Regions from separate parts of the Pseudovibrio sp. W64 genome, predicted to be linked through region 2. Evidence: predicted binding sites of a transcription regulator. Region 2 holds the regulator's gene; the other holds the start of a gene.
The links. Region 2 encodes HrcA, which represses chaperone genes, less so after heat shock. Its sites were predicted from a motif close to GTTAGCACTCNCNNNNNGNGAGTGCTAAC; they were not measured.

Region 1 (6,353 bases), on a different contig from region 2:
CGTCACAATCCCGAGCTGAACTTCAGCGCGCGATTCTGGCGAACAATGATATTTATCAGGTAAGAAAGTTGCTCGAAGCGTTCTGCGTGAAAGAAATTAACTGCATAATGCAATCAACCTCGAAAACGAAAAGGGTTTGTTTACCCTGTTTGCACAAACTCAGGGTGTCGAATGATTTTCGACCTGATGTATTGATTTTTGAGGTTGCCTGCCAATGGGATCCCCCAAAGCTACCAATAGGTTTTTGAACGCCTGTGTCGTCGACACTAATCGTGCAGAGGCTCGTAAAACCAGTAGTGCTTTGTCGAAGCATGTTACCTGCGGACAACCTGCGCATGTTCTTGCGAGCAAAGAACATGCTGTCGCCTTTTTGCGACATACCCCAATCAATATCGTTATTGTCGATCTTGAATGCATCGGCGGGGAAGCCGAGCTTTCCGAGATTGTCGCTGCTGCGCCGCGCGCGGTTATGATTGCGGTCAGTGCCAAGGGGTCTGTGAGCCGTGCCATGAATGCCATGCGCAATGGTGCCCATGACTTTTTGACCAAACCTTACACAAGCGAAATGCTTTTGGAGAAACTTGAAGCACATCTGGGTGTCTTCAAGAGAGCGGCACCCTCACCTTCACTTTCAGCCGCGACTGGCTCTGAAGCGATTGTCTCCAGCGACACGTCTGGAACAGCTGCTCAGTTTGAAGGGTTTGTTGGTGCTTCCAATCGCATGCAAAGCGTTTATGCGCAGATCAACCGGATGGCGACATCCAGCGCACCAGCCTTCATTACCGGAGAATCAGGTACAGGCAAGGAACTGTGTGCACAGGCGCTGCATGCCAGATCAGCACGTAAAGGCGGGCCTTTTGTCGCAATCAACTGTGGAGCGATTCCGGCCAATTTGATGGAGTCCGAGATCTTCGGTCATGCACGCGGTGCCTTTACCGGAGCAGATGAGGCCAGAGCTGGTGCAGCAGAGCTTGCCGATGGGGGAACTTTGTTCCTTGATGAGATCGGTGAAATGGAACTCTGCTTGCAGAGCAAACTTTTGCGTTTCCTTCAGACCGGCTCCATTCAACGGGTTGGAGAGCATAAACCACGCTCGCTGGATCTGCGCGTTATCTGCGCAACCAACAGAGACCCGAAAACAGAGATCACCGCAGGTCGCTTCCGTGAGGACCTGTTCTATCGTCTCCACGTGCTGCCGATCCGCCTGCCCGCTCTTCGGGAGCGCCGCGAGGACATACCGTCCCTCGCTCAAACATTCCTGAAGAAGTATGCAGCAGAAGAAAATCGCAGATTTCAGCGTTTTTCGACCTATGCAGAAGCTCTTTTGTTGCAGCACAGCTGGCCGGGTAATGTGCGCGAACTGGAGAATGTCATTCGCCAGCTTGTGGTCATGAATGACGGTGATGAAGTCACTGAACTCATGCTCTCTCCTTTGTTGCGTGACCAGGCTGTTCCTGTTCTTTCCGAGATTGCCTTCAGCACAAGCGAACCTATGCCTTCTATGGGGCGGTCTATCGAACCGTTGTGGTTCCAGGAAAAGCAGATTATCGAGACCACGCTTGAAACTTTTGACGGCAACATTGCCCTTGCAGCTGCCGCCTTGGAAATCAGCCCCTCGACCATCTACCGGAAGAAGCAATCCTGGGCTGAACGGGCCGGTGCCTGATCAACTGCGTGGTAATTGCTTAACCATCGCATGAGGAATGTCTTCGTGACGCATGTCTAAGCTGCCTCAACAAATGGGGCAGTATTGTCTCCCTTAGATTTAAGAGCTATACCACCGCCAAGAATCAGGTGAGTGCCGCAGATATTGTGTTCTGCTGGCTCTAGGGGGCTAACAATGCCATTTACAGTGAGAGGGATGTCAGCTTACGCAAAAGCTGCAGCCTGTTCTATTTTTGCGGTTGCTTTGTTGGGTGGCGCTGCATCTGCTGAAGACAAGAGTGCGCCGAGCGCTGGCTTTAAAGCTGCTCAGGACGCCTACACCATTGCCTGGCAACAGCAGCCACTCGCTTTTACGGCAGCAAAATTCATCGCACTACCAGCTGAGAGTTATGGGGCTTACACGCCTCTGGAGACGACAGAGTTCCAGAGCGGTGATCCATTGACCGTTTATGCTGAGCCTGTTGGCTTCTCTTACAAAGAGATGGGCAGCACATATGCGATTGATCTGAGTGTTGACTTTGAACTGCGCAACACCACTGGTCAGGTGTTTGCTTCTCAGGACGGGTTTACCGCCTTGCACTCGGCAAGCTTCAACCAAATCCGCGAGTATCAGACATCTTTGAGCTTCAACCTTAAAGGGCTGCAAGCTGGAGACTATGTGCTGAAGGTGCAGTTTAACGACGAGAACTCGGAAAAGTCCGGCAGCTTTGAGCTTCCGTTTTCCATGAAGGACGCACCTCTTCAGAATTAGAGCATGTTGCGTTCATATGCATTCACGCACCAAGCTCTAACTCTTTAATTTTGCGCGTATTCTTATCCAAAAACCGGAACCACTTTTCGGGAACACGCTCTAAAACCTGAAAGCTTCCTGTTAAAGTTCAAAAGCTGGCTTTGATCTTAAAGCCGGCTTTTCTTTTGCGCTGATTCCGGAAATTCCCGTGCAGGCAGCACAGACAGTCCATTCGTCTAGGGTGAGTTGAGACTGTACCCAAATTGCCCCCCAATTTCTCGCAGTATTCCTATATTTTTTGCACTCCAGAATATTTTTTTACAGCTCTCTTCTTGACTATAAGAGGTGGTGAAACTACATCATTTTGTGGTTGTTAGCACTCTGCCTTTGGGAGTGCTAATCACTGTGGGGCTGCAAAGTTTCACCCACTCTCAAAGTTTTTAACCTTCGCGTCCGGGCGTTGCCTAAAAGGGGCGCTCGCGTATGAGAGGAAGAGCCAATTATGAAGTTTCGTCCGCTACACGACCGTGTTGTCGTTCGCCGCATTGAGTCTGAAGAAAAAACAGCTGGTGGCATCATCATTCCTGACACTGCAAAAGAAAAGCCACAGGAAGGCGAAGTTATCGCTGTTGGCGCTGGCGCACGTAAGGACAACGGTGAGCTGATCGCTATCGACGTTAAAGCTGGTGACCGCGTTCTGTTCGGCAAATGGTCCGGTACTGAAGTTAAGATCGACGGTGAAGACCTGCTGATCATGAAGGAATCCGACATCATGGGTATCCTGGCTTAATTCCAGGCCATTGTTGAGACCCTACGATCCCTTCTGTTATTCAAGAATTTAAGTGAGACAAAACCATGGCTGCTAAAGAAGTCAAATTCGGCTCCGATGCCCGCGACAAGATGCTTAAAGGCGTCGACATCCTTGCAAACGCTGTAAAAGTTACCCTCGGCCCTAAAGGTCGTAACGTTGTTCTGGATAAAGCATTCGGCGCACCACGCATCACCAAAGACGGTGTTTCTGTTGCGAAGGAAATCGAACTTGAAGACAAGTTCGAAAACATGGGCGCACAGATGGTGCGTGAAGTTGCTTCCAAAACCAACGACATTGCTGGTGACGGTACAACAACTGCGACAGTTCTGGCGCAGGCTATCGTTAAAGAAGGTGCAAAGTTCGTTGCTGCTGGCATGAACCCAATGGACCTGAAGCGCGGCGTTGACATGGCAACTGCTGCTGCTGTTGCAGACCTGACCGCACGTTCCAAGTCTATCTCTTCTACTGACGAAGTTGCACAGGTTGGCACAATCTCTGCTAACGGCGACACTCAGATCGGTGAAGACATTGCTGAAGCAATGCAGCGCGTTGGCAACGAAGGTGTTATCACCGTTGAAGAAGCCAAGTCTCTTGAGACCGAGCTTGAAGTTGTTGAAGGTATGCAGTTCGACCGCGGTTACCTTTCTCCATACTTCGTCACCAACGCTGAAAAGATGATTGCTGACCTGGAAAAGCCACTCATTCTCCTTCACGAGAAAAAGCTTTCCAACCTGCAGCCAATGCTTCCAATCCTTGAAAGCGCTGTTCAGTCTTCCCGCCCACTCATCATCATCGCTGAAGATGTTGAAGGTGAAGCACTGGCAACTCTCGTAGTGAACAAACTGCGTGGTGGCCTGAAGATTGCTGCTGTTAAGGCTCCTGGCTTCGGCGACCGTCGTAAAGCAATGCTCGAAGACATCGCTATCCTGACTGGTGGTACCGTGATCTCTGACGATCTGGGCATCAAGCTGGAAAACGTAACCATCGACATGCTCGGCACTGCTGACAAGGTGAACATCACCAAGGAAACCACTACCATTGTTGATGGTGCTGGCGAAAAAGCTGACATCGAAGCACGCGTTTCCCAGATCAAAGCCCAGATTGAAGAAACTTCTTCTGACTACGACCGCGAGAAGCTGCAGGAACGTCTTGCTAAGCTTGCTGGCGGTGTTGCAGTTATCCGCGTTGGTGGTGCAACCGAAGTAGAAGTTAAAGAGAAAAAAGACCGCATCGACGATGCCCTAAACGCAACACGCGCTGCTGTTGAAGAAGGTATCGTACCAGGTGGTGGTTGTGCTCTTCTTCGTGCAAAAGCTGCTGTTGAGAAAGTATCTTCCGAGAACGTTGACATTGAAGCTGGTATCAAGATCGTTCTGCGCGCTCTTGAAGCTCCGCTTCGCCAGATCTCTGAAAACTCTGGTGTTGAAGGTTCCATCGTTGTTGGCAAAATCCAGGACAACATTGCGGATGAGACCTTCGGCTTCAATGCTCAGACCGAAGAATACGTCAACATGATTGAAGCTGGCATCATCGATCCAACTAAGGTTGTTCGTACTGCTCTTCAGGATGCTGCATCTGTAGCTGGTCTGCTGATCACTACTGAGGCAATGGTTGCTGAACTGCCTAAGAAAGACTCCGGCCCAGCAATGCCTCCAATGGACGGCGGCATGGGCGGCATGGGCGGCATGGGCTTCTAAGCCAAGCCAACCAACGCTTAAACGAATTAGGGCATCCTTCGGGGTGCCCTTTTTTGCATTGTCACAATCAGCTTCAGCTAGGAAATAACAACTCATGAGTGAACTAAAACAAAAACATCATGAAATTTGGCAAGCAGTCAAAGACCAGATGTCTGACACTAAACTTCCGATTAAACTGAGAAACAATGTTCCCGACGGAAGTTACTACGACATCAAGTTTGGCATACCGAACGCTTATCTAAGTCTCCATTATCTGGATGAAGAAAACTGCGCGAAAGTTATGATCAACTTTCGGAATGAGCCCGGCGAGGCCTACTTCAAAGAACTGCTACGCCAAAAAGAACATGTAGAGACAGCGATCGGCGCATCACTTGATTGGGACCCTGCTGAACATGCCCGATATTGCAGCATCGTGTTATGGAAGAGAGATGTTGATCTTGGCACCAACACGACAATGCCAGAGCTTGCAGACTGGTATGTAATCTGGCTCGGAAACTTCCATATGGCACTCTTCCCTCTGCTCTCTGCCATTCCCAAATAGCAATCGAAATGAAAGCACCTGAAATGGTGCTCTTATTTTTTGAATTACGCTTCAACTTGTTCGAGTCTTAAACACTCACCCCGATCTACCAATCTGCTTTGGCTGATAATCGGAGGAATTTCCTATGAAAAATCGTGTGGCGATGGTCTTTGGTGCAACTGGGCTGATTGGTTCTGAAGTGGTTCGGCTGCTGCTTGCCAGTGAGGCGTATGACGAGGTTCATGCAGTTGTGCGCAAAGATCCAGAGATTGAAGATGATAAGCTTCGGTTGCATCTGACCGATTTCAGCGATCTTTCCAGCCTTCAACTGCCAATGAACGTGACGGATGTGTTCTGCTGTCTGGGGACCACGCTGAAGAAAGCCGGCTCAAAAGAAGCGTTTTACGCGATTGACTTCCAGCTTGCCTACGACCTTACGCGGTTGGCGCGTGAAGCCGGTGCTGAGCAGTTTCTCATGGTTTCTTCGATTGGTGCAGCAGCGGGCAGTTCCAACTCCTATCTGAAGGTCAAAGGGGAGCTTGAAGAGGCCGTTCGCACGCTCGCTTTCCCTTCAACAAAAGTGTTCCGGCCCTCTTTGTTGCTGGGTGAGCGTCAGGAGCAACGCTTTGCTGAGGGGCTTGCCGCGTCGGTGCTGCCACGGCTTTCGTTTCTCTTTAAAGGCCCTTTGCGCAAATATCGTCCAATTGAAGGCGCCGCAGTTGCACGCGCACTTGTTGCCGCTGCGCTTGACGGCGAGCGTGGTTTCAGCATTCTGGAAGGCGACGAGATTGCCGATAGAGCTGGCTGAGCGAAAATCTTATCCCCTCGCCCAAATCACCCGCCATACTGATCCTATGTCCACGTACACGGGCAGCTGGCGGAGCGACCGTCAGTGTGGCGTGGGCTGGGCGGGGCTACCGGGAGACATAA
Region 2 (6,353 bases):
ACAACTACCTCTATTCCTCTCGCGATCATGCAACGGGCAAGACAATCACAACTGCTATTGATGAGGCGCGGATCAAAGGCATCGAGTTAGAAGCAGGTTATTCCTCTGACAGCTGGTACGGCAATCTAGGTGCTTCAGTCACACGGGGTGACAACCTTTCTGATGATGAATATCTGGATAGCGTAGCGGCAGATAATCTTTTCCTTTCAGTAGGATATAAGATTGCCGACTATAATTTGGATGTTTCCTGGCGCTCTGATTTATACGCAGAACAGGACCGCGTGAACGATGCTGACGATGCTTCGCCAGGTTATGCGCTGCACAGTGCGCGTTTAGCTTGGAAGCCTGAAGATGGGTTCCTTGCAGGCTCAGAAGTGCGCGCAAGCGTGACTAATATCTTCGATCAGCAACACACAGCGCATCTGAGTGAAACCGAAGGCAAAGGCCGGTCCTTCAAGCTTAGCTTGGCGAAAACGTTCTAAGCCTCTCTTCGGTGCGCTGCAAATGCAGTGCGTCTGGCAATGCTGGTGAGACAGGTTTGCCTGAATGAGGCTAGGCCTTCTGTGGCGGAAAGGCCGGGATCGGTGGGGAAGAAATTCTCCGCCGTTTTCTTTTGTAACTCAATTACGCTGGATCAGCCGTGCTCAATTTCCAGCATTTCACTCCATGTTTTTGGAGTGTCGCCGTTGAGCGGGTTCTTTGTAGAGCGTTTGTACTTGATGGTCTCAAAATGCATGCTCAGTGTGTCTGCGAGCAACAAGCGCCCAACCAGACCTTCACCAAACCCAACGATTTCCTTGATCACCTCAAGCGCCTGCAATGTGCCAACCAGGCCTGTCAAAGCACCCAAAACACCCGCCTCTGTGCAGGTTGGTATGGAGCCAGCCTCAGGGCGTTTGGGGAACAGGCAGCGATAAGTTGGGTTGATGTAGTTGCCCTCGTCATCGCGCTCAAATGGTTTCAGCAGCGTAACGGAGCCGTCAAACTGGCCCACAGCAGCGGTAACGAGCGGACGTCCTGCATAAAAACACGCATCCGAAACGAGGTAACGGGTGGCAAAGTTATCAGAGCCATCAACAACGATATGGTAGTCGTTGATCAACGCCATGGCATTTTGCCCACTAATGCGTGTCGGATGCGGAACAACGCGCACATTCGGGTTCAGCCGAGCGATCGCCTCCGCCGCACTGGCAACCTTAGGCTCGCCAAGCTTCTCCGTGTCATGGATGATCTGACGCTGAAGGTTAGACAGCGAAACAACGTCATCATCAACAATACCAATGGTGCCAACGCCAGCCGCCGCCAGGTATTGCAGAACCGGCGCACCAAGCCCCCCTGCTCCAATCACCAAAACACGCGCAGCTTTTAGTTTTTGTTGTCCCGGGCCACCAACATCCCGCAGGACGATGTGGCGGGCATAACGTTCCAGTTCAGAAGCTGTAAGGGAAAGCAATTGGGACTCCAGTAGTTTAACCGAGCATACGGCTCACCAGTCGGGCTGTGTAATCCACCATGGGAATGACACGCGCATAATTGAGACGAGTCGGCCCGATAACACCAAGAACGCCCACAACGCGCTGTTCACTATCGCGGTATGGAGACACGATCAAGGAAGAACCGGAAAGCGAGAACAGCTTGTTTTCTGACCCGATAAAAATACGTACGCCTTCGCCGCCCTTTGCAAGATCAAGCAGGCGGATCAGTTCACTCTTGTTTTCCAAATCATCAAATAGCAGGCGAATACGCTCCAGATCTTCCTTCGCACCCACGTTTTCCAGCAGGTTGGAGCGTCCACGCACGATCAGTGTTCCGGGATCATTCTTGTCTCCACCCCAAACAGCAACACCCGCATCGACTACTTTGGATGTGAGCGTATCCAGCTCAGCCTGAAATTCGTTTCGCTGCCGAACAAGTTCAGATTGTGCATCGGCTAGCGTGCGGTTTCTGATGATGGAGTTGAGGTAGTTCGAGGCTTCAGTCAGCGCAGATGGAGGCAAGCCAGCAGGTAGATCGACAACACGGTTTTCAACGGAGCCATCTTCACTCACCAGCACGACAAGCGCTTTTAGCGGCTCAATCTGCACAAACTCGATATGGCGAAGGGTGGTGTCTGTCTTGTTGGAAAGAACAACCCCCGCCCCGCGGCTCAGGCCAGATAGCATCTGACTGGCTTCGGTCAGGACTTGCTCCGGTGTTTTCTCACCACCTTTAGCCTTCACCTGAACGGCAATCTGCTCGCGCTCTTCCTTGGTCAGGTCGCCAACTTCCAAAAAACCATCCACGAACAGACGAAGACCGGACTGCGTCGGCAAGCGTCCGGCACTGGTGTGCGGAGAGTAGAGCAGCCCATGGTGCTCCAGATCTGCCATTACGTTGCGAATAGAGGCCGGAGACAGAGGCTGCGAAAGCCCACGTGCAAGGTTGCGAGACCCCAACGGTTCGCCGGTATCAAGGTAGTTCTCAACAATGCGCCGGAAGACCTCACGGGAACGTTCATCAAGATCCTCAAGAGGGACAGAAGGAGGAACGCTCGTCACGGTATCGGTACTCCACATCAACAGCAGGTTTGGGCCAAAGCCTGTATTCAATCCCTAACACAGGACAATTGAACAGCCAAAACTCATTTTTAGCAGAAAATAGCCTCTCAAACCAAAACCAGCCTTTGCGCTAACGGCAATCCGCAGCTAAAAGATCCGCAATACCATTTGTGAATTTGTAGCTATTAAGCAACCCGAGGGAGCTTGCCTTGAACCGTCCATCCAAACGTACACCAGAAGAAATGCGTCCAGTCAGCCTGGAGCGCGGTGTTGCAAAACATGCCGAAGGCTCCTGCCTGATCAAATTCGGCGATACCCATGTTCTGTGTACCGCAAGTTTGGAAGAGCGTGTTCCGCCGTGGCTCCGTGGTCAGAACCGTGGCTGGGTAACTGCAGAATACGGCATGCTGCCACGCGCAACTCATGACCGTATGCGCCGTGAATCCTCCGCAGGTAAGCAGTCTGGCCGTACTCAGGAAATCCAGCGTCTCATCGGCCGCTCTCTGCGTGCTGTTGTTGATCTGGGTGCACTGGGCGAGCGTCAGATCTCCGTTGACTGTGATGTCATTCAGGCAGACGGCGGCACCCGTACAGCATCCATCACCGGCGCATGGGTCGCTCTGCACGACTGTCTGAAATGGATGGAAGCGCGCGACATGGTCAAAACCGATAAGGTTCTCAAAGACCACATCGCAGCGATCTCCTGCGGTATCTACGAAGGTACTCCGGTTGCTGATCTGGACTATATCGAAGATTCCTCTGCTGACACTGACGCAAACTTCGTCATGACTGGCAAAGGCGGCATCGTTGAAATTCAGGGTACTGCTGAAGGTGAGCCATTCTCCGAAGAAGAACTCGGCCAGCTCATGGGTCTTGCAAAACAGTCCATTTCCAAACTGGTTGAGCTGCAAAAGCTGACGGTGCTCTGATGCAGGCAGACACAACAGAAAACCGCCGCCTGGAACCTGGCAAGCTCGTGCTTGCCAGTCACAACAAGGGCAAGCTGCGCGAAATTCAGGACATGCTGGCAACGCATGGCTTTGAAGTTCTCTCTGCTGGTGATCTGGATCTGCCAGAGCCAGTGGAAGATGGCGACACGTTTGAAGCAAACGCTGCAATCAAAGCACTTGCTGCGGCAACAGCCACTGGCCTGCCTGCCCTTGCAGATGACAGCGGTTTTTGTGTAAACGGCCTCAACGGTGATCCGGGCATCTACTCCGCACGTTGGGCTGGGCCAGGTAAAGACTTCGGCGTGGCCATGCAGGCCGTGCAGGACAAGTTGACCGAAACGAACGCTACAGACCGGACCGCTTACTTCGTTGCTGTGCTGTGCATGGCATGGCCGGATGGGCACACTCAGTTCTACCGTGGTGAAATCCATGGCGACCTGGCATGGCCTCCGCGCGGTCTGGAAGGCTTCGGCTACGATCCAATGTTCGTTCCGGAGGGTTTTGATAGAACCTTCGGTGAGATGGACAAGCAAGAAAAACACAAAACAAAAGAAGACGAAGCGCTGTCTCATCGCGCCCGTGCCTTTGTTAAGTTTCAAAAAGAGTGCTTGCCGGCGTAATACGCGTTCCCGAAAAGTGGCTTCCAGTTTTCGGATAAGAACTCGTGCAAATGAGCTGGCAAACGCAAAGGAAAAAGAATGACTGTGTCACCGGTTGGCGGCTTTGGGATTTACGTGCATTGGCCTTTTTGTTTGGCAAAATGCCCATATTGCGACTTTAACTCCCACGTGCGCCACCAGCCGGTTTCGCAGGAGCATTACGCCAAAGCTCTGGCAACAGAGCTGGCACGTTATGCGCAGATGGTGCCGGGTCGCACAGTTGACTCCGTCTTCTTCGGCGGCGGCACGCCATCTTTGATGGAGCCGAAAACCGTTGAGACAATCCTCAATGAAGTTGCGCGCCTCTGGCATCTGCCGTCCACCGCTGAAATATCCATGGAAGCCAACCCAACCAGCGTGGAAGCAACCCGCTTTGCAGGCTACAGATCTGCAGGCGTAAACCGCCTCTCCGTTGGTATTCAGGCGTTGGATGACAAAGAGCTGAAGATCCTTGGTCGCCAGCACTCTGTTTCGGAGGCGATTCGAGCTGTTGAAATTGCGCGCAAAACTTTCCCGCGCATCTCGTTTGATCTTATCTACGCCCGCCCCAATCAGACCTTGAAGGTATGGGAGCAAGAGCTCAACCGTGCTATCGATCTGGCCGCTGATCACCTCTCCATGTATCAGCTCACCATTGAAAGCGGCACCATGTTCCAGCGCTTGTATGCAGCTGGAAAGCTGGAGATGCTGGACCCTGATCTAGCCGCAGACATGTTTGACCTGACACAGGAGGTCACCGCAGCACGCGGTTTGCCGGCCTATGAGGTCTCAAACCATGCGGCGCCTGACGCTCAGTGCCAGCACAACCTCATTTACTGGCGTTATGGTGATTACGTCGGTGTTGGACCTGGTGCACACGGCCGATTGACGCTGGAAGATGGCACCAAGCTGGCAACCTCGACTGAAAAACATCCGGAAACATGGCTAGGTTTGGTTGAAAGTCAGGGCCACGGCTCTATCTCTGAAGACATACTTGGTCATGGCGAGCAGGGTGACGAGTTGTTGTTGATGGGTATGCGATTGCATGAAGGCATTGACGTACCACGTTATGAACAGCTCTCTGGCCGTCAGTTCAATCCGCAGAGATTGTTAAATCTGCAGGAAAACGGCATGGTAGAATGGGTGAGCAACACTCGCCTGCGTGCAACGCAAGCAGGCTTTCCCCTACTGGATGCCGTAATTGCTGAGCTGGCTTCCGATTAGCATTCCCAAATAAAATTCATTAGCGATTTCAACTTAGTGAAATAATTGCAGTCGAATTACTCGATTCGATTGGGGTATTAATTTACATATTGTGCAATGCAACATAATTGATTACACTGACATGTACCTCAGCGATGGTGAAGAACCTATTGATCTTCAATGCAAGTTAAGGTTGGTTTGAATTTCTCCATGAGTCTATGTTGCTGAAAAGGTATAGAGCTGTCTATACTTTTGCGGTGCAGCACTTCGGGCTAAAGTGTATTCGTGTTGCGGAAATCAAGAATTACATGAACAAGAGTTGGCTGAAGCGAACGTCTTGGGAGGAAACATTCTGTGCTGTTCTACCACTTGTATGAAATGAACCATGCAGCGATGTCCCCTGTCCGGGCTGCAGCAGACATGACAAGATTGTGCTTTCAAAACCCGCTCAATCCCATGTCACACACGCAGGTTGGTCGCACGGTTGCTGCATCCTGTGAGATGCTTGAGCGCGTAACCCGTCGTTATGGCAAGCCGGAGTTTGAGCTCGACACCACTGTCGTGGATGGCAAAGAAGTAGACATCACGGAAGAAATCATCTGGGCGAAACCATTTTGCGGCCTGTTGCACTTCAAGCGTGATTTACCTCAAAGCAGAAAAGACGATCCTAAAATTCTGATCGTCTCGCCCATGTCTGGCCATTACGCAACTCTTCTGCGTGGCACTGTTGAAGCCTTACTGCCAAATCTGGATGTTTACATCACGGACTGGGAAGACGCGCGACAGGTGCCTGTAGCTGATGGCCGTTTCGACCTGGACGATTACATCGAATACATCATGCAGATGCTGCATTATCTGGGACCAAATACGCACGTTCTGGCGGTTTGCCAGCCATCCGTTCCAGTTTATGCAGCCGTTGCCTTGATGGAAGAGAACGGAGACAAATGCGCTCCGGCGACTATGACGCTGATGGGTGGCCCAATTGACACCCGCGAAGCGCCAACCGCCGTGAATGATCTGGCCGT

Region 1: a site for HrcA is predicted at 2,768-2,796, ahead of groES (co-chaperone GroES). Genes of this name have one in related genera too.

What each region holds. Positions count from the first base shown of each region.
Region 1 is NZ_LMCI01000002.1:158,649-165,001, forward strand. It holds gene PsW64_RS01550 (sigma-54-dependent transcriptional regulator) at 215-1,666, shown strand; gene PsW64_RS01555 (hypothetical protein) at 1,841-2,416, shown strand; gene groES (co-chaperone GroES) at 2,898-3,185, shown strand; gene groL (chaperonin GroEL) at 3,251-4,903, shown strand; gene PsW64_RS01570 (DUF4268 domain-containing protein) at 4,998-5,444, shown strand; gene PsW64_RS01575 (NAD(P)H-binding protein) at 5,569-6,231, shown strand.
Region 2 is NZ_LMCI01000014.1:138,436-144,788, reverse strand. It holds gene PsW64_RS08625 (TonB-dependent receptor domain-containing protein) at 1-482, shown strand, start outside; gene PsW64_RS08620 (HesA/MoeB/ThiF family protein) at 635-1,453, opposite strand; gene hrcA (heat-inducible transcriptional repressor HrcA) at 1,470-2,555, opposite strand; gene rph (ribonuclease PH) at 2,747-3,466, shown strand; gene rdgB (RdgB/HAM1 family non-canonical purine NTP pyrophosphatase) at 3,466-4,107, shown strand; gene hemW (radical SAM family heme chaperone HemW) at 4,186-5,349, shown strand; gene phaZ (polyhydroxyalkanoate depolymerase) at 5,722-6,353, shown strand, end outside.